Regions from separate parts of the Pseudomonas sp. NPDC088444 genome, predicted to be linked through region 1. Evidence: predicted binding sites of a transcription regulator. Region 1 holds the regulator's gene; the other holds the start of a gene.

Region 1 (11,373 bases):
GGCGCTCGTTGGAGGTCGGTGGTGGCGTGGGCGTACGCTGCGACGGCAGGTGCACCTCGACGACCGGCTCCACCCGCGCCACTTCAGGCTCGACGACCACCGGCTCGACCACAGGCGGTGCCACAACGGGTGGCGCGATCACCGGCGGCAGAATGACCGGTTTATCCAGCACGCGAGCGACGACAGGCTCGGCCACGGGCACAGGGGCCGGGACTTCACGCGGCGCAGCGGGTTTGGTTTCTGGCGTGAAGGCAAGCGAAACCGGCGCAGGCCGAGTCACCGGCACGGCCGCCGCGACCGCTTCAGCCACCGCCGAACGCATGCGCGCGTCATGGGCCTGCTCTTCGAGCACGGCCGCTTGAAACTCATCGATGGCAGAGGCGTCTTCCAGCTCTTCGGTGGCGTCCTGAAGCAACGCGTCCAGATAGTTCTGAAGGGCCTTTTGTGGTCGTGATGCGATGTCCAGAGGGCGGTTGTTCATACAGAAGCCCGAAAATAAGTGAAGCGATGACCGCCTGCCTGAAGTATCGGCTGCACAATGGGCCGACTTGAGGACACCGCTACACGGCGCATGAATAAACGATCAGCGGCCATGTCACGCCACCTGCCCGACGAGTTGTTCGGTGAGCATGTGCTTGAGCAGGGCGCGGTAGGCCAGCACGCCCCGGCTCTTGCCGTCGAACTGCGACGGCGTGACCCCGGCCCGGCTCGCGTCACGCAGGCGGGTGTCGACCGGAATGTAGGCTTTCCAGACATGATCGGGAAAGCTGTCGCGCAGCAGCTTCAACGTCCCCATCGACGCCTGGGTGCGGCGGTCGAACAGCGTGGGCACGATGGTGTACGGCAGCGGCACTTTGCGCGAGCGGTTGATCATGGTCAGGGTGTTGACCATGCGTTCCAGGCCCTTGACCGCGAGAAACTCGGTCTGCACCGGCACCGCCAGTTGCTGACTGGCCGCCAGCGCGTTGACCATCAAGACACCCAGCAGTGGCGGGCTGTCGATGATCGCGTAATCGAAGTCCTGCCACAGTTGCGCCAGGCTCTTGGCGATCACCAGGCCCAAGCCGCTCTGCCCTGGCGTCTGACGCTCAAGGGTGGCCAGCGCGGTGCTCGACGGCAGCAGGGAAATGCGCTCATGGCTGGTGGGCAACAACAACTGGCCCGGCAGTCCTTCCGGCACCGTGCCTTTGTGCAGAAACAGGTCGAAACAGCTGTGTTCCAGCGCATCAGGGTCATGGCCGAAATAACTGGTCATCGAGCCATGGGGGTCCAGGTCGACGACAACCACGCGCTTGCCCGCCTCGGCCAGCAACCCGGCTAAAGCGATCGAGGTGGTGGTCTTGCCGACCCCGCCTTTCTGATTGGCGACTGCCCAGACTCTCATGTGTTCGTTTTCCCGCCGATCAGGACAAGGCGTGACCGGGACCGTTAAGGGGCAGATGACGAAGATTTGACGCCTTGCGGCGGTTTGGCTGGAGCCGGTGCAGTTTGTGTGCCAGCACGGCGCAATGCGGCATCGGGTTTTGCATTGGCCGTGGTGCCGGAACCGGTCAGGCTGCGGCGCACGTCCAGATTGCGCGAAATCACCAGCACCACACGGCGGTTACGAGCGCGACCATCGGCGGTGGCATTGGAGGTCAGCGGCTGGAATTCGCCGTAACCGACCGAGGCCATGCGCGCCGGGTTGATCCCGTCCATAGCCAGCATGCGCACGATGCTCGACGCACGGGCCGACGACAGTTCCCAGTTGCTCGGGTACTGCGCCGAGCTGATCGGCTGGTCGTCAGTAAAACCTTCGACGTGGATCGGGTTGTCGAACGGTTTAATGATCTTGGCCACTTTATCGATCAGGTCGAAAGCCAGGTTGCTCGGCATGGCATCGCCGCTGCCGAACAACAGGCTGGAATTGAGTTCGATCTCGATCCACAGCTCGTTGCCCCGCACGGTCATCTGATTGGAAGCGATCAGGTCGCCGAATGCGGCGTTGACATCATCGGCAATCGATTTGAGCGGGTCCTGAGCGCCCTGCCCCAATGCGGCGTCGGTCTGATCGCTGTCTTTGACCAGCGGATCGGCCGGGCGCACGGTTTGGGGTTTCTGCTCACCGATAGGGATCGGTCGCACGCTGCGTTCGGCTTCGTTGAAGACCCCGACCAGCGCCTCGGACAGCACTTTGTACTTGCCCTCGTTGAGCGAGGAAATGGAATACATCACCACGAAGAACGCGAACAGCAAGGTGATGAAATCCGCGTAGGACACCAGCCAGCGTTCGTGGTTTTCGTGCTCTTCGTGGTGGCGACGTCGACGGGCCATCAGTCCATCACTCCATGAAGCCTTGCAGCTTCAGTTCGATCGAGCGCGGGTTTTCACCTTCGGCGATCGACAGCAGGCCTTCGAGCAGCATTTCGCGATAGCGAGACTGGCGCAGGGCGACCGCCTTGAGCTTGTTGGCCACCGGCAACAGGATCAGGTTGGCCGACGCCACACCATAGATCGTCGCGACGAAGGCCACGGCGATGCCGCTGCCCAACTGATTCGGATCCGCCAGGTTGCCCATGACGTGAATCAGGCCCATGACCGCACCGATGATGCCAATGGTCGGCGCGTAACCGCCCATGCTTTCGAAGACTTTGGCGGCCTGAATGTCGCGGCTTTCCTGGGTCAGAAAATCCACTTCCAGAATGCTGCGAATGGCTTCAGGCTCAACGCCGTCGACCAGCAATTGCAGGCCCTTGCGTGAATAGGCATCGGGTTCGGTGTCGGCGACGGTTTCCAGCCCCAGCAGGCCTTCCTTGCGCGCAGTCAGGCTCCACGACACCACGCGATCAATGCCGCCTGCGAGGTCAACCCTTGGCGGAAACAGAATCCAGATGAAGATCTGAATTGCCCGTTTGAAGGCGCTCATCGGCGTTTGCAACAGGGACGCTGCGATGGTGCCGCCGATCACGATCAACGCCGCAGGCCCGTTGAGCAGCGCCCCAAGATGGCCGCCTTCGAGGAAGTTGCCGCCGATAATGGCAACGAACGCGAGAATGATCCCTATAAGCGTCAAAACATCCATTACAGACACGCCTCGACCAAGTGGCGCCCGATATCGTCCAGGCTATAAACGGCGTCAGCCAGATCGGCCTTCACAATGGCCATGGGCATGCCGTAGATCACGCAACTGGCTTCGTCTTGCGCCCAGATGTGGCTGCCGCCCTGTTTGAGCAGGCGCGCACCTTCACGGCCGTCCGCGCCCATGCCGGTGAGGACCACGGCCAGCACCTTGTCGCCGTAGGCCTTGGCCGCCGAACCGAAGGTGATGTCCACGCAGGGCTTGTAATTCAAACGTTCGTCGCCGGGCAGGATTTTCACCGCGCCGCGACCGTCGACCATCATCTGCTTGCCACCGGGGGCCAATAGCGCCAGACCGGGACGCAGAATGTCGCCGTCTTCGGCTTCCTTGACGCTGATGCGGCACAGCTTGTCCAGACGCTCGGCGAAGGCCTTGGTGAAGGCGGCGGGCATGTGCTGGATCAGCACGATGGGAGCCGGGAAGTTGGCGGGCAGCTGGGTCAGGACCCGTTGCAGCGCCACCGGACCGCCTGTCGAGGTGCCGATGGCCACCAGCTTGTAGGCCTTGCGCTTGGGCGCAGGCGACGATGCGGTGTGAGAAGCGTGAGGTGCAGGCGCCGCCGAGGGACGCGCAGGCGCGGGCGCCGGACGAGCCGCCCCCGCCGTGGGTGCCGGACTGCGCAGCGAACTGGAAACCGGTGCAGCGGGCGCAGGCGCTGCAGGCGCGCTGCTGTAGCCGCTGAAACGGCGGTTGCTGCGGGAGATGGTGTGGACCTTCTCGCACAGCATCTGTTTGACCTTCTCGGGGTTGCGCGAGATGTCTTCGAAATTCTTGGGCAGGTAATCGACGGCACCGGCATCCAGCGCGTCCAGGGTGACGCGGGCGCCTTCATGGGTCAGCGACGAGAACATCAACACCGGGGTCGGGCAACGCTGCATGATGTGGCGAACGGCGGTAATGCCATCCATCATCGGCATCTCGTAGTCCATGGTGATCACGTCAGGCTTGAGGGCCAACGCCTGCTCGATCGCTTCCTTGCCATTGGTGGCGGTGCCGACCACTTGAATCGTTGTGTCAGAGGAAAGAATTTCCGAGACGCGCCGGCGAAAGAAGCCGGAATCGTCTACCACCAGAACCTTGACTGCCATAAACACTCCAGAGGGTCTGCCCGGTAATCGGCGCAGCCCGTTTCATCAACCTCTGGTCCACCGGGGTTGCAAAGGTGGACAAGGAACCTGTGGAAGCGAATTTATTCGCGATTCGGAGTATCAGGCGCTACATCTCTGTGGATGTACTGGCCAATCGCGAATGAATTCGCTCCCACAGGGTCCATCGCTTTGCTGCAATCAAATACGCCGCGCAGCGTAGCGCTTGAGCATGCTCGGTACGTCGAGAATCAACGCGATGCGGCCATCACCGGTGATGGTGGCGCCCGACATCCCCGGCGTGCCTTGCAGCATCTTGCCCAGCGGCTTGATCACCACTTCTTCCTGGCCCACCAGTTGATCGACCACGAAGCCGATGCGCTGGGTGCCGACCGAGAGGATCACCACATGCCCTTCGCGTTGCTCCTCATGGGCGGCGTTACTGACCAGCCAGCGCTTGAGGTAGAACAGCGGCAGCGCCTTGTCGCGCACGATGACCACTTCCTGACCATCGACGACGTTGGTGGTCGACAGGTCCAGGTGGAAGATCTCGTTGACGTTGACCAGCGGGAACGCGAAGGCCTGATTGCCCAGCATCACCATCAGGGTCGGCATGATCGCCAGGGTCAGCGGCACCTTGATGACGATCTTCGAGCCTTGGCCCTTGGTCGAGTAGATGTTGATCGAGCCGTTGAGCTGGGCAATCTTGGTTTTCACCACGTCCATGCCCACGCCACGGCCCGACACGTCGGAGATCTCGGTCTTGGTCGAGAATCCCGGCGCGAAGATCAGGTTGTAGCAGTCGGTGTCGCTCAGGCGATCTGCCGCATCCTTGTCCATGACCCCGCGCTTGACTGCGATCGCGCGCAGTACCGCCGGGTCCATGCCTTTGCCGTCGTCGGAAATCGACAGCAGGATGTGGTCGCCTTCCTGTTCCGCCGAAAGCACCACACGACCGCCACGGGCCTTGCCCGACGCTTCGCGCTCTTCCGGCGACTCGATGCCGTGGTCGACCGCGTTGCGCACCAAGTGCACCAACGGGTCGGCCAACGCTTCGACCAGGTTCTTGTCCAGGTCGGTTTCTTCACCCACCAGTTCAAGGTTGATTTCTTTCTTGAGCTGACGCGCCAGGTCGCGAACCAGACGCGGGAAGCGGCCGAAGACTTTCTTGATCGGCTGCATGCGGGTCTTCATGACCGCGGTCTGCAAGTCAGCGGTGACCACGTCCAGGTTGGACACGGCCTTGGACATGGCTTCGTCGCCGCTGTTGAGGCCCAGGCGCACCAGACGGTTACGCACCAGCACCAACTCGCCGACCATGTTCATGATTTCGTCCAGCCGCGCGGTGTCGACGCGCACGGTGGTTTCCGCTTCGGTCGGTGCCTTGTCGCCGCCCGCCGCAGGGGCCGGGGCACGGGCCGGTGCCGGAGCGGCAGCCGGTGCAGGGGCTGCTTTGGCAGGCGCAGCGGGTGCCGCCGCCGCAGGCTTGACGGGTTCGGCTTTAGGCGGTTCAGCCTTCGCAGGCTCGGCTTTCTTGACCGGTGCAGCGGTCGCCGCAGCGGCCGCACTGGCCCCCACGTCTCCCGAGAACGCGCCCTTGCCGTGCAACTGATCGAGCAGCGCTTCGAATTCGTGGTCGGTGATTTCATCCGACGGCGTATCTGCCGACGCTGGCGCAGCGGCCTCGGTCGCAGCAGGCGCAGCCGCCCCCCCGGTGGCGTCGGCGGAGAACGTCCCCTTGCCATGCAACTGATCGAGCAGTGCTTCGAACTCGTCGTCGGTGATTTCGTCGCTGGCCGGCTCACTCGCCGCAGCGGACGCCGCAGGCGGAACCACAGCGTCGACCGCGAACTGGCCTTTGCCATGCAACTGGTCGAGCAAGGATTCGAATTCGGCGTCGGTGATTTCATCACTGGCCGCTTCATCCGCCGCCGCAGGGGCCGAAACCGGCGCCACAGGCGCAGACACGGCGGCACCGGCCGCTTCGGCCTTGACCGCATTGAGCGAGTCCAGCAGCTGTTCGAATTCCTGATCGGTGATGTCGTCGGAGGCTGGCTCCGCCACTGCTTCGACGACCGGTGCAGGCGCGGGTGCTGCGGCGACTTCGTCCGCCGACGCAGGCTCGGCCAGGCGCGACAGCGCGGCAAGCAATTCAGGCGTGGCAGGCGTAATGTCCGAGCGCTCACGCACCTGACCGAACATGCTGTTGACGGTGTCCAGGGCTTCGAGCACCACGTCCATGAGTTCCGCATCGACCCGACGCTCACCTTTGCGCAGGATGTCGAACACGTTCTCGGCGATGTGACAGCATTCAACCAACTCGTTGAGCTGGAGGAAGCCGGCGCCCCCTTTTACAGTGTGAAAACCGCGAAAAATTGCATTGAGCAGATCCGCATCATCCGGCCGGCTTTCCAGCTCGACCAACTGCTCGGACAACTGCTCCAGAATCTCGCCGGCCTCTACCAGAAAATCCTGAAGGATTTCTTCATCGGCGCCGAAGCTCATTGGGGGTGCTCCTAAAATTAACCGTCAACCGATCCAGGGGCCGCACCTTGGGTCTGCGCGGGTGGCCTTCGTCGAAGCCTTCACGCGCCACACCTGCGGCCACTTTCACATAGAACCTGAGCGCTGGAACTTCAGAACCCGAGGCTGGATAGCAGATCGTCTACATCATCCTGACCGGATACGACGTCTTCACGTTTATCGGCATGAATCTGCGGACCTTCACCCTTGGAATGAAGTTTTTCCTGTTCTTTTTGCTGCCGGAACGCTTCCTGATCGTGCTGGATACCGGCAAAACGATCGACCTGGCTGGCCATCAACACCAGCTTGAGCAAATTGCTCTCCACCTCGGTGACCATCTTGGTCACACGCTTGATCACCTGTCCGGTGAGGTCCTGATAATCCTGAGCCAGCAGGATGTCGTTCAGGTGGCTGGCGACCTCGTGGGTCTCCTTCTCGCTACGGCTCAGAAAGCCCTCGACGCGGCGGGCCAGATCGCGAAACTCTTCGGCGCCAATCTCGCGACGCATGAAGCGTCCCCAGTCTGCGCTCAAGGCCTTGGCATCGGCGCTCAGGCCATTCATCAAGGGCGTGCTCTGTTCCACCAGGTCCATGGTTTTGTTGGCCGCACCTTCCGTGAGCCTGACAACATACGACAAGCGCTCGGTGGCATCCGTGATCTGGGACACCTCTTCGGCTTGCGGCATGTGCGGGTCAATCTGGAAATTGACGATGGCACTGTGCAACTCGCGCGTCAGCTTGCCGACTTCCTGATACAAGCCGCGATCACGGGTCTGGTTCAGCTCGTGGATGAGTTGCACGGCTTCGCCGAACTGGCCTTTTTCAAGGCTGGTCACCAGCTCCTGTGCATGTTTCTTCAGGGTCGACTCGAAGTCACCCATTGATGAATCTTTAGGATCCATAGCGCCCTCGCAGCGAACATCAGCTATTGACGCGCTCGAATATCTTCTCGATCTTTTCTTTGAGTACCTGAGCGGTGAACGGCTTCACGACATAGCCATTCACACCGGCCTGTGCGGCCTCGATGATCTGCTCGCGCTTGGCTTCTGCCGTGACCATCAACACTGGAAGGTGACGCAGGCGCTCGTCGGCTCGCACCTGACGCAGCAGGTCGATGCCGGACATGCCAGGCATGTTCCAGTCGGTCACCAGGAAATCGAAAGCACCGCTCTGCAACATTGGCAACGCGGTAGTGCCGTCATCTGCTTCGGCCGTGTTGGTGAACCCAAGGTCACGCAACAGGTTTTTTATGATCCGCCGCATCGTTGAGAAGTCATCAACGATGAGGATTTTCATGTTCTTGTCCAATTCGACCTCCAAGCAGTCTTTAACGCGCCCAGCTCCCGGACGCGCGTTCAATCAATACCGGTGCAGCAACTTGACCGGTGACACGAAAACGAGAGGGCTTTGGAATCGAAAGGTACGAGCGCAGCGGAAAAGCGTCCTGAAGACCTGATCCGACCGGCTCCTGCCTTGTCTCTTTTGCTTCCCACATCACATCTTGCACAGCCGGTCTTACAAGCAACCCGCAGCCTCTATCACGAGGCTGCGCAATCTATCAGCGCGCGCGCCATTCTCCCAGCCGTCCACGCAGACGCGCGGCGCACTGGCTGTGCAACTGGCTGACACGGGATTCGCTGACCCCCAGGACCTCACCGATTTCCTTGAGGTTCAGCTCTTCGTCGTAGTACAGCGCCAGCACCAGGCGTTCACGCTCGGGCAGGTTGGCAATGGCATCGGCCAGTGCGCTCTGGAAGCGCTCGTCTTCCAGGTCCCGCGACGGTTCCAGCGACTGGCTCGCGCCATCCTCGTGCAACCCTTCATGCTCGCCGTCCTGCAAGAGGTCGTCGAAACTGAACAGGCGGCTGCCCAAGGTATCGTTCAAAATCCCGTAATAATCATCGAGACTCAATTGAAGTTCGGCAGCAACCTCGTGATCTTTAGCGTCGCGGCCGGTTTTTGCTTCAATCGCACGAATGGCGTCGCTGACCATGCGCGTGTTGCGGTGAACCGAACGTGGCGCCCAGTCCCCCTTGCGCACTTCATCGAGCATCGCGCCACGGATACGAATACCCGCGTAGGTCTCGAAACTCGCACCCTTGGTGGAGTCGTACTTGGTCGACACTTCGAGCAACCCAATCATGCCCGCCTGAATCAAGTCCTCGACCTGAACACTGGCCGGCAGACGCGCCAGCAGATGGTAGGCGATGCGTTTGACCAGCGGGGCATAACGCTCAATCAGCTCGTACTGGGAATCCTTGGATGATTTGCTGTACATGCGATAGCCACTTGCAGTCATGACACAGGCCCTGCACTGGTCTGATGAACCAGGCGCTCAACGAAAAATTCAAGGTGGCCACGCGGGTTCGCCGGCAGTGGCCAGGTGTCGACCTTTTGCGCGATGGCCTTGAACGCCAGCGCACATTTGGAACGTGGAAACGCTTCGTAGACCGCACGCTGCTTCTGCACGGCCTTGCGCACGCACTCGTCGTACGGCACAGCACCCACGTATTGCAGGGCCACGTCGAGGAAACGGTCGGTGACCTTGGTCAGTTTGGCGAACAGGTTGCGCCCTTCCTGCGGGCTTTGGGCCATGTTGGCCAGCACACGGAAGCGGTTCATGCCGTAATCGCGGTTGAGCAGTTTGATCAGCGCGTAGGCGTCAGTGATCGAGGTCGGTTCATCGCACACCACCAGCAGCACTTCCTGTGCCGCGCGCACGAAACTCACCACCGACTCACCAATCCCGGCAGCGGTGTCGATCACCAGCACGTCCAGGTTGTCGCCGATTTCGCTGAAGGCCTGAATCAGACCGGCGTGTTGTGCCGGGCTCAGTTGAACCATGGTCTGGGTGCCGGAGGCCGCCGGTACGATGCGCACACCGCCCGGGCCTTGCAACAGGACATCGCGCAGCTCGCAACGGCCTTCAATAACGTCAGCCAGGGTGCGTTTGGGGGTCAGCCCCAACAAGACGTCGACGTTGGCCAGACCCAGATCGGCGTCCAGCAACATAACGCGGCGCCCCAGCTCGGCCAGAGCCAGCGAGAGGTTCACTGACACATTGGTCTTGCCTACGCCACCTTTGCCACCGGTCACCGCGATAACCTGAACGGGATGCATGCTGCCCATAGTTAATTCTTTACCTTGTCTTGCTTAGACCCAAGCCACATTTCGGGCTGCACGTTCACTGAGTGAACAATGCCTGGCAGACCAACGATGCAGGTATTTTCCATTGTCATTTTCCTTACCTAGCCCGCGCGCTTGCCGGTGCTGTGATAAAGATCCGCAAACATATCCGCCATTGCTTCCTCGCTCGGCTCCTCCTGCATCTGCACACTGACGGCACGGCTTACCAACTGGTGCCGACGGGGCAGATGCAGATCATCCGGTATCCGTGGGCCATCGGTCAGATAGGCCACGGGCAATTCGTGTGTCACCGCCAGGCTCAGCACTTCGCCAAGGCTTGCGGTTTCGTCGAGTTTGGTCAGGATGCACCCGGCCAGACCGCAACGCTTGTAACTGTGATAGGCCGCGGTCAGCACTTGCTTCTGGCTGGTGGTGGCCAGTACCAGGTAGTTGCGCGCCTTGATGCCGCGACCGGCCAGGCTCTCCAGTTGCAGGCGCAATGCCGGGTCGCTGGCTTGCAGGCCAGCGGTGTCGATCAGCACCACGCGCTTGCGCAACAGAGGCTCCAGCGCCTGCGCCAGAGACTGGCCCGGGTCGACGTGGGTCACCGGCACATTGAGAATCCGGCCCAGCGTCTTGAGCTGCTCCTGAGCCCCGATGCGGAAGCTGTCCATGCTCACCAGCGCGATATTTTGCGCGCCGTATTTCAACACATAACGGGCTGCGAGTTTGGCCAATGTAGTGGTCTTGCCCATACCGGCCGGACCGACCATGGCAATCACCCCACCCTCTTCCAGCGGCTCGACGTCCGGTGTGACGATCATGCGCGCCAGATGAGCCAGCAACATGCGCCAGGCATGAGGCTGATCATCGACATCCGGGACCATATTCAGCAGGTCACGGGACAGAGGGCCAGACAGGCCCACACGCTGCAAACGACGCCACAGGTTGGCCTGCTGCGGACGGCTGCCTTGCAACTGGTTCCAGGCCAGCGAACCGAGCTGGACTTCCAGCAGTTCGCGCAGGCCATTCAACTCCGAACGCATCGACTCGTAAGCGCGTTGGCTAATCCCCGGTTCGGCGGCGGATTGACGCTCAGCGCGCTCGGCACGGTCGGCGGCAATAGCGGCGTGGATCGAGGGGCGGAACGGTTCATCCAGCGTCGGTTCGATCTGCTTGCTGTCGTCCATCGCAAGACCGGCAAACAACTGCCGGTTGGCGACCGTGTCCAGCTCGCTACGGCTGGTCAGCTCGGCCTGTGCGGTGACGATGCGCGACTGAGTCTTGCGCAGCTCGTCTTCCAGCTCGATATTCGGCACACGCGGCGCCAGCGCCGACAGTTTGTAATCCAGCGCGGCTGTCAGTTCCACACCACCGGCGATCCGCCGGTTGCCGATGATGGCGGCTTCAGCGCCCAGCTCATCACGAACCAGTTTCATGGCTTGTCGCATATCGGCGGCGAAAAAACGCTTAACTTGCATGACTCACTACCTCAGCCGTTCGGCCCGACAGTCGCTACGA
Region 2 (11,373 bases), on a different contig from region 1:
GTCCAGGTACGAACCTTCTTTCAGGAACTTGGTGGAGAAGGTGGCGAATGGGCCAAACAGAATCACGCGCTTGCCGTCCAGCACGCGGGTGTCCAGGTGCGGAACCGACATGGGTGGCGCGCCGGTGGACGCGATGCCGTAGGCTTTGGCCATGTGTTGCAGGGCAACGTCCTGGTTATCGGTGACCAGGAACGAACCACCGACCGGGAAGCCCGCGTAGTCACGGCCTTCCGGAATGCCGGATTTCTGCAGCAGTTTCAGCGCGCCGCCGCCTGCACCGATGAACAGGAACTTGGCGTCGGTGCCGCTGGTGGTGCCGTCTTTCAGGTTCTTGTACGAGACGTGCCAGCTGCCGTCTTCGTTACGGGTGATGTCCTCGACCTCGGTGGAGAGCTTCAGGTTGAAGTTCGGGCGGGTCTGCAGGGCGCTCACGTATTGACGAGTGACTTCACCCCAGTTGACGTCGGTGCCGATTGGCGTCCAGGTGGTGGCCAGCTTCTGGTTAGGGTCGCGGCCTTCCATCATCAGCGGGACCCACTTGGCGATCTGCGCGTGGTCCTCGGAGAACTGCATCGGGCGGAACAGCGGGCTCGCTTGCAGGGCTTCGTAACGTTTTTTCAGGAATTTGATGTTGTCATCACCCCACACGAAGCTCATGTGCGGCGTGGTGTTGATGAACGAGTGCGGGTTCTTCAGCACGTCGCTGCGAACCTGCCAGGCCAGGAACTGACGGGTGACCTGAAACGCTTCGTTGATCTCGATGGCTTTGGAGATGTTGACTTTGCCGTCTTTGTCTTCCGGCGTGTAGTTCAGCTCGGCCAGGCCCGAGTGGCCGGTACCGGCGTTGTTCCAGCCGTTGGAGCTTTCTTCGGCGACGCCGTCCAGACGCTCGATCATTTCCATCGACCAGCCCGGCTCCAGCTCATTCAGCCAGACACCCAGGGTCGAACTCATGATGCCGCCGCCGATCAGCAGCACGTCCACTTTTTTGCTTTCAGCAGCGTGTGCCTGAAGCATCCCCAAAGAAATTGCCAGGCCCAGCAGCGCCTTGCTCGTCGTTTTGATCATTGCACGCATCCAGTTGATAGAACGTTATCCGCCTGCCGCTTGGTCGAGGCGATACCCGAGGCTTCACGTCTGCTCCGACGTATGAGAAGGCCCGGTGTCGCGCCCGGCGGGCGAGGGTAGGGTTCAAGGTCGATGGAAACGGACCTTGAGTTCTGTGTCCCTCCGCGCTGGCTTCTTGTTAGATCATTGGATTCAGCAGCTTGAGTAAACAACAAATATCCCGCAGGACTCGGTCATCAGGTCCAAGTGATCTGCGAGGGGCGGCGATTGTACCTGAAATGTTATTTACGACAAAACATGTGCCAATTTAGTCAATACGCCAATGTGTCACAGGTGGCAAACAGATGGCTTGCCCGGGTTGGATTGCCGACCGCGTTGTGGGAGCCGGCTTGCTGGCGAAGGCGTTTGAACATTCACATCTATCTGTGTGGGTTGAGTGAACGCATTCGCCAGCAAGCCGGCTCCCACGGCCTTCCGCCAGAAGCCAGGCCGAGCGCCTCAACTAAAGGGTGAACTTGCCCACCATCGAATTGAACGACACCGCCAGTCGCGACAGTTCCTGGCTCGATGCGCTGGTCTGATTGGCGCCCGCAGCGGTCTGCGCCGAGAGGTCCTGAATGTTGACCAGGTTGCGGTCCACTTCACGGGCCACTTGCGCCTGTTCCTCGGCCGCGCTGGCGATCACCAGGTTGCGTTCGTTGATCTGGCTGACGCCCTCGCTGATGCGCTCCAGCGCAAGCCCCGCCTCGGTGGCCAGGCTCTGGGTGTTGACGGCAATCGCCTGGCTCTTGCCCATGGCCTGCACGGCTTCGTCGGCGCCGTTGCGCACCAGGGTGATCATCGATTCGATTTCACCGGTCGATGCCTGAGTGCGCGCGGCCAGAGCACGAACTTCGTCAGCCACCACCGCAAAACCACGGCCTTGCTCACCCGCGCGGGCAGCTTCGATGGCAGCGTTGAGCGCCAACAGGTTGGTTTGTTCGGCGATGCCGCGAATCACGTCCAGCACTTTGGTAATGTCGCGAATCTGCCCCGCCAGTGCTTCGACGCGCTGGGTCGAGTCGTTGATTTCCACGGTCATGGTGTTCATCGCCGCGACAGCCTGTTGCACCTGTTGTTGCCCTTTCTGTGCGTCATTGGCGGTCTGGGTCGAGACTTGCGAAGCGCTGGCGGCGTTGCGCGCCACTTCCTCGACCGCTGCGGTCATCTCGTTGACGGCGGTCGCGGCCTGCTGGATTTCGTCGTTCTGGCGCTGCAAGCCACGGCTGCTGTCGTCGGTCACGGCGGTCAGCTCTTCGGCGGCGGAGGCCAATTGGTCTGAGGCGTTGGCAATCTGCTGCACGGTGTTCTTCAGATTGCCCTGCATATTCGACAGGGCTTTGAGCAGTTGACCGGTTTCATCCTCGCCGCCCGCCGCGATGGCCTGAGTCAAGTCACCGCTGGCCACCCGTGCGGCGCTGTCCACCGAGAGATAGATGGGGCGGGTGATCATTCGGGTCACGATCAATCCCAGTGCGATGGCGCAGATCACCGCGATCAGCGAACCGACGATCAGTATCCACGTGACCTGCTGATCCGTTTCGATACCTGCTTGCGCGGATTCGCGAGCCTGACGGGCGTTGGATTCGATGATGATCTTCAGCTCGCCCATGGTTTTGCGGTAGGTCGGGGTGACACTGCTGGCGGCCAGTTTGCTGGCCTGTTCGAGATCGCCGCTCTGAATGACGGCGAAGGTGTTCTGCGCAGCCGAGACGTAGGCTGCCCAATCCCGTTCGAAATCATCGCCCGCCGCTTTTTCGTCTGCTTCCAGCGGCGTATTGCGATAGGCCTTGAAATCGGTGTCTGCCTGGGCCTGGTTTTCCTTGAACGACTGAATGACCGCGTTGATTTCTTCCGGGCTGGCCTTGATGGCGCTCAGGCCGATGACTTTGAAGAAGTCGCGGTTGGTGGCGATCACGTTGGCTTTGACCGAGTCGACTTTGGTGATCGAAAACATGTTGTTTTCAACCGTGTCTTGAAACAGGTCGTACAGACGCGAAATACCAGCCTGGCCTAATACACCGACCACGACCGTGATCAGCGCACACAGACAAAAAGCGGACAACAGTTTGGTCTTGAGTTTCAGATGGGAGAGCCAGGACATGGGCAGTACTCGGGCAGGAGGAGATGTCGCGACGCAGGGGCCGCTTTCCTTGCGTATCGGCGGCGCCGTGATGGACTTTACACGTTTTGAAATAACTACGATGAACGCCATCATTTAACGCGCTATTTGCGGATTTTGGATCCACGATCACTGCGCAATCATCACCCCAGTAATGGCTTTTGACCTGCAACAGAAGGTCTCGGCAGGAATCGGTAAATCTGTGTATGAAGGTCGCTTTTTCCCGCAACCATCACCTAAGCTTTACCCCATCGCCGCCGATAACCCGGACAAGCGGCGTCTCGTCGCACCGCAAGTGGCCAAAGCTGGTATGAAATAGCTTGATGGCAAATTGATGTTGGCTATCATCTGCCCCGCCGAAACGGGCAGCATGGCTGACCCGTTTTGTAATTGCCCCTGGGCTGATTTTTTCTCCCGTGACAGGAATCTCGATGCTGGCGTGGAACCAAAAAACCTTTCTGATCGTCGATGATTTCTCCGATTTTCGTAGCTCGGTCAGGTCGATGCTGCGCGAGTTGGGCGTCAAGGAAGTAGACACCGCAGACAACGGCGAGCAGGCGATCAAGGCCTGCTCGCAGAAGCGTTACGACTTTATTCTTCACGACTTCAACCTGGGGGATGGCAAGAAGAACGGTCAGCAAGTTCTGGAAGACCTGATGACCGACCGGCTCATCAGCCACGAAAGCGTGTTCGTCATGGTCACCGCCGAAAACAGCCAGGCGATGGTCATGAGTGCGCTGGAATGGGAGCCTGACGCCTACCTGACCAAGCCGTTCAACCGCGCGAGCCTGGCCCAGCGCCTGGAAAAGATCGTGCAGCGCAAGACCCTGCTCAAACCGATTCTTCAGGCACTGGATCGCGGCAAGCCTGCTGAAGTGCTGGCCGCGTGCGTCAACCTGACCAAACAGGACCCACGTTTCGCGCCGTTGTGCCTGCGTTACAAGGCTGATGCACTGCGAGATCTTAATCAGTTCGAACCGCTGGAAGCCTTTCTCAAATCGATTCTCGCCGACCGTCCACAGCCGTGGGCCTATTCGGCGTTGGGCAAGCTGTTGCTCAAGCGTGGGCGTAATGCCGAAGCGCAAACCGTTTATGAAGACGCGATTCGTGCCTTTAACACCATGCCCGTGTTGTTCGACGGCCTGGCCGATGTGCTGATCGCCAGCGGCGACAGCCGCCGTGCGCAGAAAATGCTGGAAGAGGCGGTGCGTCTATCGCCCTACGCGGTGCGTCGCCAGCGGCTGCTGGGCAAACTGGCGCTGGAAAATCAGGACTTCGACAGTGCCTCCAAAGCCTATCGTCAGGCGGTGTCGCAAGGTCAGTTCTCTCGCTTCAAGGACCCGGAAACCAATCTGGGGTTGGCGCAGGCGTTGATCAGCAAGGGCGGCGATCGCGGTCTGGATGCGCGCGCCCGTGTCGAGATCAACCAGACCTTGGGCGAGGTTGCCAAGGAATATACGGACGACGCGGGGCTTCAGGTCCGTGCACGCCTGATGAAAGCCACCAGTGTCGTCAGTTCCGACCCGGAAATGGCCGCCAAACTCACCGAGCAGGCCATGGCCCGGCTGGAGGGCATGGAACAGTTTCTCAGCGCCGATGCCGCGCTCGCCGTGGCGTCGCAGCTCAAACAGTTGGGGCAGGAATCAGCGGGCGCGGGCATTCTGAAAAGCTGCGCAGAGATTTACGGCGACGACCCGGTGGTCATGCAGAGCATCGCCAAACAGACCGACGACCCGGAAATCCTCAGTGCAGGCAAGGCGGCCATCGACCTGAACATGCAAGGCATTCGCAGTTATCGCGCAGGCAAACTGGGCGAGGCTCAGGACCTGTTCCGTCAGGGCCTGGCATTGCAACCGAAGAACATCAGTATCGCGCTGAACATGGCGCAATCGCTGTTGCACATGGGCGTGCAGAACCTCGACGCGGCGAGCCTGCAAGAGTGCCAGAACAGCCTGAAAATGGTGGGCAAAATGCCTGAGACCGATCCTCGGTACGAGCGTTATCAGAAATTGCGGCTCAAGGCGTTCGGCGGATGACGGATCAGGAACAGGGGCTGGATTTCTCAATGGTGATCGCCTCCACCGTCCACGACATGAAAAACTCGCTGGCCTCGCTGATTCAGGCCCATGGTCAATGGGTCAGGCAATTGCCAGAGGCCCAGCGTGGCACGGCAGAACAGGGCGTGATCGACTACGAATTCGCGCACCTGAACGGCATGCTGGTGCAGTTGCTGGGGCTGTACAAACTGGGCGTGAATCAACTGCCGCTGCGCCCGGACTACCACGAATTGGACGATTTCATCGAAGCGCAACTGGCGTTCCATGAGGAAGTGCTCGCCAGCCGTGGCATCGTGGCGCGTTACGAGGTGGAAGACTTCGGTCTGCCTGGTTTCTTCGACCGCGAGCTGATTGGCTCGGTGGTGTCGAACGTATTGATCAACGCCATTCGCTATGCGCGCAAGGACGTGTTGATTTCGGCGGGGCAGGTGGGTGAGCAGTTGGTGATCAGCATCAACGACGACGGCCCGGGCTTTCCCGAGCACATGATCGAGCGCCAGACCGACTACGTGCTGGGCATCAACCAGAGCAGTGGCAGCACCGGGCTGGGGTTGTATTTCGCAGCGAACATTGCTCGGCAGCATCAGCGCAAGGGCGTGCACGGCCATATCGAAATCGCCAATGGTGGAGAGTTGGGCGGCGGGTTGTTCAAGGTTTATTTGCCGTGATTGGGCGCGGTAGTACCGGGACTTGGTAATACGATCGCTGTGGGAGCCGGCTTGGTGCGGGCGGCGTTCCGACGAAAGCAGTTGATCAGCCAACATAGAATTTCCCACAGATCTGATTCCGGTGGCCGATCAGCCTTCACTTCGCATCCGCCACCTTCATTTTCGGTGGGAACCACCCGCCGCCAAGCGCCTTGTACAGTGTGACTTGATTGACCTCCCGCGCCAGTTCCAGATTCAGCCATTCCTGCTGCGCCGCAAACAGTGAGCGTTGGGCGTCCATGGTCGAGAAATAACTGTCCAGCCCGGCCTCGAAACGCAGGCGCGACTGGCGCCAGGCTTCTTGATAATCCTCAACCAGACGCTGCTGCGCCGCCACCTGCCCGAGCATTTCCTGTCGCGCGTTCAGGGCGTCGGCGGCCTCTCGAAAGGCATTCTGAATCGTGCCTTCATAGGCAGCGGTGCGTGCGTCATAGCGGGCGTGGGCGGCGTCCACCACGGCCCGTCGCTGGCCGCCGTCGATCAGGGTCATCGAGCCTGCCGCCGCCAGTTGCCAGAACTCGGCAGGCCCGGTCAGCAGTTTTGAAAAGTCCCCGCTGAGGCTGCCCAAGGCGCCGGTCAACGACAAGGTTGGAAAATACGCGCTGCGGGCCGCCCCGATGTCGGCATTGGCGGCGCGCAACGAGGCTTCGGCGGCCATGATGTCCGGGCGTCGCTGAATCAGGCTCGATGGCAAACCGGCAGGCACGTCAGCGGTGGCCAGGGTCTTGCCCAGATCACCGACGGGCAGTAAATGATCCGGGATCGGCTGGCCCACCAATACGCGCAAGGCGTTGAGGTTCTGCGCGACTTTCATGCGGTAGGTGTTGAGTTGCACGGCGGCGGTGTTGGTCATGGCATCGCCCTGATGCACATCGATGCGCGCCGTTGAGCCTGCGTTATAGCTGCTGCGCAGTAACTCTCCGTAGTGCTTTTGGGCCTCGAAGGTGCTTTGAGCCAGGTTGAGCAGGGTCTGGTTGGCCTTCAGTGTCAGCCAGGTGCTGGCCACTTCACCGATCAGGCCCAGGCGTGCGGTCTGGTAGTCCGCTTCGCTGGCTTCGAAGCGCGCATCGGCGGCATTGCGCTGGCTACGCAGGCGCCCGAACAGGTCCAGTTCGTACGAGGTAAAACCGGCAGTGGCCTGAAAGGTGTTGTCGATACTCCCCGAGCTGACGCCCCCGCCTTGTGTGCGCACCAGTGGCGGGATTTTGCTGCGCCCGGCGTAGGTGTTGACGCCAATGGAGGGGAAGAGCGAGGCGCGAGCACCGTCGGATCCGGCGCGGGACTCCTCAACCGACGCCGCGTATTGGCGCAGACCGCGATTGTTTTCAAGGGCCAGATCGATGATCTGACGCAGACGAGGATCGGTGATGAAGGTGTGCCAGTCTTCTTGAAACGCCTGCTTCGATTCGCTGGCGCCAGCGCCTTGGGTATTGCTTGGCCATTGTTGGTCGATGGGGGTGTCAGGGCGTTCGTAGGTGGGTTCCAGCGAGCAGCCGGTGAGCAGGAGGAGGGTGAGGCAGGTGAGGGGCAATGGGCTGTTCATCGGCGTGTTCTCGTGTGCATGACATACCTGCAATCTCAACGTGTGGCGTAGCGTTCGGCATTGCACTGAGCCCCTGTGGGAGCGAATCCATTCGCGATGCGGAGTGTCAGGCCAAGGTGTTGTTTGGTGTGCTGACGCCATCGCGAATGAATTCGCTCCCACAGGGGATCATCAGTGATCCGAAAAACGGTGACCCAGAATCTCTACAACCGCATCCCGAACAACGCCCGCAATGGCGCCAGCAGCAGCGACCAAAGATCGCCCCTTGGTGCCGACATCCTGGGTGCGGGCCCGTCGGGCAGGCGCATGTTCACAGTCTTGAAGCTGGGCATGGGCCTGCGCTGTTTGCGTTGCTGACGTCCGCGACGAGCGCGCAGTGACGCAGGTGGGCGTTTCTCACCAATCAACGAGCGCCGCAACAAGCTGCTGAACGCCACGGACGGCTGTGCCCTGCCCGCAACGTTAGTGTTGGCGTCGCTGAACAGGCGACCAACCAAGCGCTGGCGCAGCTTTTCATCCAGATCGACGAATTGCAGGCCCAAGCGCCCGTCCCCGGTCTGGCGTTTGACCTCCACCGGTACGCGCCCCACCTTGTTGACCCACACCGTGCCGCGTAGCCCCGGCCGGATCCGCGCCGCATGCTCGCAGGCAAATGAAGCGCCGCTGATGGAAATGTCGGTCAGCTTCCCGGCGAACATCCGCCCGGCCAGGTGCAGCCCTGCCGGTTTGACGAACGGAAAGCGCTCCTCGCCATGCAGCCGTGGCCGGTCGACACAGGCCACCAGCGTCGCCACGTTGTAGACCAGCGCCACCACCGTCCAGCACAGGTTGAACTGCACGTTGCCATCGAAGGTATCCGCCGTGGCAATCGCCGTGAACGCGCCGATCTGGGCAAACAGCGTGAGAAAGAAAAAGAACCCGAACAGCTTCCAGTGGACCATCGCTTTAGTGCGGTCCAGCCCCTTGGCCGTGACTTTGAAGGGCCGCCCGAAAGGGCGAATCATCGCGCTGACGATGGTTGCCGTGACCGCGAGCGACGCGACGATCTGCGTGACCTCGGTGAAAATGGGCAGGGTTCGTCGATCGGTCACCCAGGTGCCGTACCCCCAGAAGGCGATCAGTGCGGGCATGCCGAAGGCCAGAAAGTCCATCGGTTTGGCGTAGAACCCCGCGATGCCGAAGTACCAGTAGAGCATCGGCGAAATCAGCATCATCAAAATGAACGGCTTGGAAAACCAGTGCAGCATGCCGTGGATGTAATGCAGGCGATCGTTGAGCGTGTAGCCGCGCCCGCGCAATGGACCCTCTTCCAGTAACGCCACCTGAATCGTGCCCAGGCACCAGCGTCCTCGCTGGTTGATGTACTCGGTCAGGCCCTCGGCGGACAGGCCTATCGACAGCCGCTCATTGAGCCAACGAGTGACATAGCCGCGTTGCAACAGGCGGTAGGTGGTGTAGATGTCCTCGCAGACAGAGCCTGTAGGAAAACCGCCGATTTCGTTGATCCGGTCGCGTCGTACCACGAAGGATGTGCCCACGCAGAAAGCAGCATCCCAGCCATCCTTGGCCGGTTGGAAAACGTCGAAGAACACCCGCTGTTCGTCCACCCAACAGGTCGACGAGCCGAGGTTGTGCTGGATCGGGTCCGGGTTGTAGTAGAACTGCGGGGTCTGTACCAGTGCGACTTTCGGGTCTTCGAACAGCCCCAAGGTGCGCATCAGAATGGGCTGCTGCGGCGCGAAGTCGGCGTCCAGCACCAGAATGTAGGGCGCATTGGTCGAGGCTTCGGACTGGCGCAGGCCGTTGTTCAGGTTGCCCGCCTTGGCGTGGCTGTTGTCCGGGCGTCGCGCGTAGTACACGCCCATCAGCGCGCAGTAATCGCGTAGCCAGTCGCGGCGGGTGTCATCCAGCACCCAGACGTTGAAGTTGGGGTAATCCATGGCCTTGGCCGCGATGATGGTTTTCTCCAGCACATCGAGGCCTTCGTTGTAGGTGCAGATGAACACGTCCACAGCGGGTACGTGCCGACCTGCGCTGCGCAACCGATTTTCTCCGGCGTCGGCGGTGGCCGTGTGATCGCTGCGCATCAACATGACGACAATGGACACCAGCGTGTAGGTGATCGCCAGCAATTCGAAGAACAGGAAGGTGTAGGACCATAGTGTGGCGAACCCCGAGTGAATGTCCGGCAACGTTTCCCGCACCCGCCAGACCACGTAATTGATCAGCAGTAGGCCGGTCATGATTCCGAACACCGCACGGGCGGGCCATTGGTCGCGGTGGGTCAGGCTGGCGAACAGCAGCACCATGGCCAGCGTGCCCAGATTCAGTTGCCACAGTTGCAGCGAATCCAGTGCGTGCATGATCAGTTCGCCTCCTGAGCGCCCGTGAATGGGTTGACGCCGCTGGCCGCGATGGCTGCCCATGCCGTGGCGCCCAGATGGGGCAGGTGGTAGTAGAAAAAGTCGTTGCTGGTGGAGTCCGGACCGATGGCAAGGCCCGTGCTGATTTGCGCTTGCGGGGTCGCGAACAGCCAGCCGTCGGCGGATCGCTGGGCCATCAATACCGGCCACAGCTGTTTGGCCTTGTCAGTGGCGCCGGTCAACTGTGCAACGGCGGCGGCTTGTGCGGTGCCTTCGGTCCACAGGCCATCGGGATCGCGACTGAAGCCATAGCCCGCGCCAAAGCGATGGGCCTGATCGATGAAGGTGAACACCCGCGCCCAGTCGGCGGACGGGTTGCTCACCGCGATCAACGGCCAGATCTGCGCATCGAGGCCTGAGCGCTGGTGCTCGGCGGTGCGGCCATCGGACAGGGTGCCGATCAGAAAGCGGCCTTCGGTGGCGACCCATTGGCTGTCAACGAAATCCCTCGCGATCTGCGCCTGCGCGGCGCTGTCGGCACTGGCGTTGATGCGGTCCAGCGCCGCCCACGCAGCGGCGAGGTCGACGTTGTGTTCGGTGGATTTCCAGCCCTGGCGCAAGGGGTTGGGCGGGTAGCCGTAAAAGCCGCCGATGAAGCCCGCTGGCGACTGGCTGTCGTAGGTGTTGCGTTGCGTCCACAGCAGTACTCTTTCGGCGGCTTGCAGGTAGCGCGGGGCTTGGGTCTGACGGAACGCTTCGAGCAACGCCAGCGCAGCCCAGGCCTGGTTGCCGGTGGCGCTGCTCACTTGATAGGCGTCCTGATTCCAGGCATTGCGTTCCTGACTCCAATAGCCGGGCAGCAGAATCGGGCCATGGGGTTTGACCGGTCCCGCCGCGTATGCGTTACGCAGGCGTCCGTCGTGATAGTCGGGGTCATTGTCCGTCGCGTAGGCCAGTGCGTCGGCGATACGGCTGGCTGACAGCGCTTTGCCACAGCCAAACAGGGCGATGCTGGCCAGTGCGTTGTCGTAGGTGAACGCCACACCGCGCAAGGCGATGATCGCCGGAGGATGGCCTTCGAACGCCGGGTAACTGGCCAGCAAAACCGGGCCGTCGGCGAGGGATTGCACGGCGCGGTCGAGGGCGGCGCAGGTCACCTGCTCCAGTTGCGGGCGGCTCTGTTCGGCGTGAGCTGGGGTGATGAAAAGCATCGACAGCAGTGGCCCGGACAGCATCCCGATTCGGGCGAGAGCAGCACGTCTCATCGCGACACCTCGACGGTTACCCAGTTGCCGGGATTGCAGGTACGCGCTCGCTCGTTTTCCGACAGGTCGTCATCGAACGCACCGACGACGTACACCGAATTCTGCTCGGCGAAGGGGAAGGGCACGCTGTAATTCGACGATAGCGTGTCGCTGGGTTTGGACAGTAATTGCGTCACGTGGGCCCGAAGCGGCTGGTTCAAGCCTGCGAC

What was found. Region 1 encodes FliA, which starts transcription of late flagellar genes. Its sites were predicted from a motif close to CTAAAGTTTNNNNNNNNNNNGCCGNTAA; they were not measured.
Region 2: the regulator FliA is predicted to act here: its motif matches at 3,265-3,292, upstream of ACI2KB_RS03290 (methyl-accepting chemotaxis protein).

What each region holds. Positions count from the first base shown of each region.
Region 1 covers NZ_JBJDNK010000003.1:88,619-99,991, reverse strand. Annotated here, with positions in the region: gene ACI2KB_RS07440 (CheW domain-containing protein) at 1-481, opposite strand, end outside; gene ACI2KB_RS07435 (ParA family protein) at 596-1,384, opposite strand; gene motD (flagellar motor protein MotD) at 1,429-2,313, opposite strand; gene ACI2KB_RS07425 (flagellar motor protein) at 2,321-3,061, opposite strand; gene ACI2KB_RS07420 (chemotaxis response regulator protein-glutamate methylesterase) at 3,061-4,206, opposite strand; gene ACI2KB_RS07415 (chemotaxis protein CheA) at 4,405-6,708, opposite strand; gene ACI2KB_RS07410 (protein phosphatase CheZ) at 6,840-7,628, opposite strand; gene ACI2KB_RS07405 (chemotaxis response regulator CheY) at 7,648-8,022, opposite strand; gene fliA (RNA polymerase sigma factor FliA) at 8,285-9,025, opposite strand; gene fleN (flagellar synthesis regulator FleN) at 9,022-9,855, opposite strand; gene flhF (flagellar biosynthesis protein FlhF) at 9,975-11,333, opposite strand; gene flhA (flagellar biosynthesis protein FlhA) at 11,345-11,373, opposite strand, start outside.
Region 2 covers NZ_JBJDNK010000001.1:669,088-680,460, reverse strand. Annotated here, with positions in the region: gene mqo (malate dehydrogenase (quinone)) at 1-1,068, opposite strand, end outside; gene ACI2KB_RS03290 (methyl-accepting chemotaxis protein) at 1,571-3,211, opposite strand; gene ACI2KB_RS03285 (response regulator) at 3,661-5,265, shown strand; gene ACI2KB_RS03280 (sensor histidine kinase) at 5,262-5,954, shown strand; gene ACI2KB_RS03275 (efflux transporter outer membrane subunit) at 6,091-7,536, opposite strand; gene ACI2KB_RS03270 (glycosyltransferase family 2 protein) at 7,740-9,899, opposite strand; gene ACI2KB_RS03265 (hypothetical protein) at 9,902-11,164, opposite strand; gene ACI2KB_RS03260 (HlyD family secretion protein) at 11,161-11,373, opposite strand, start outside.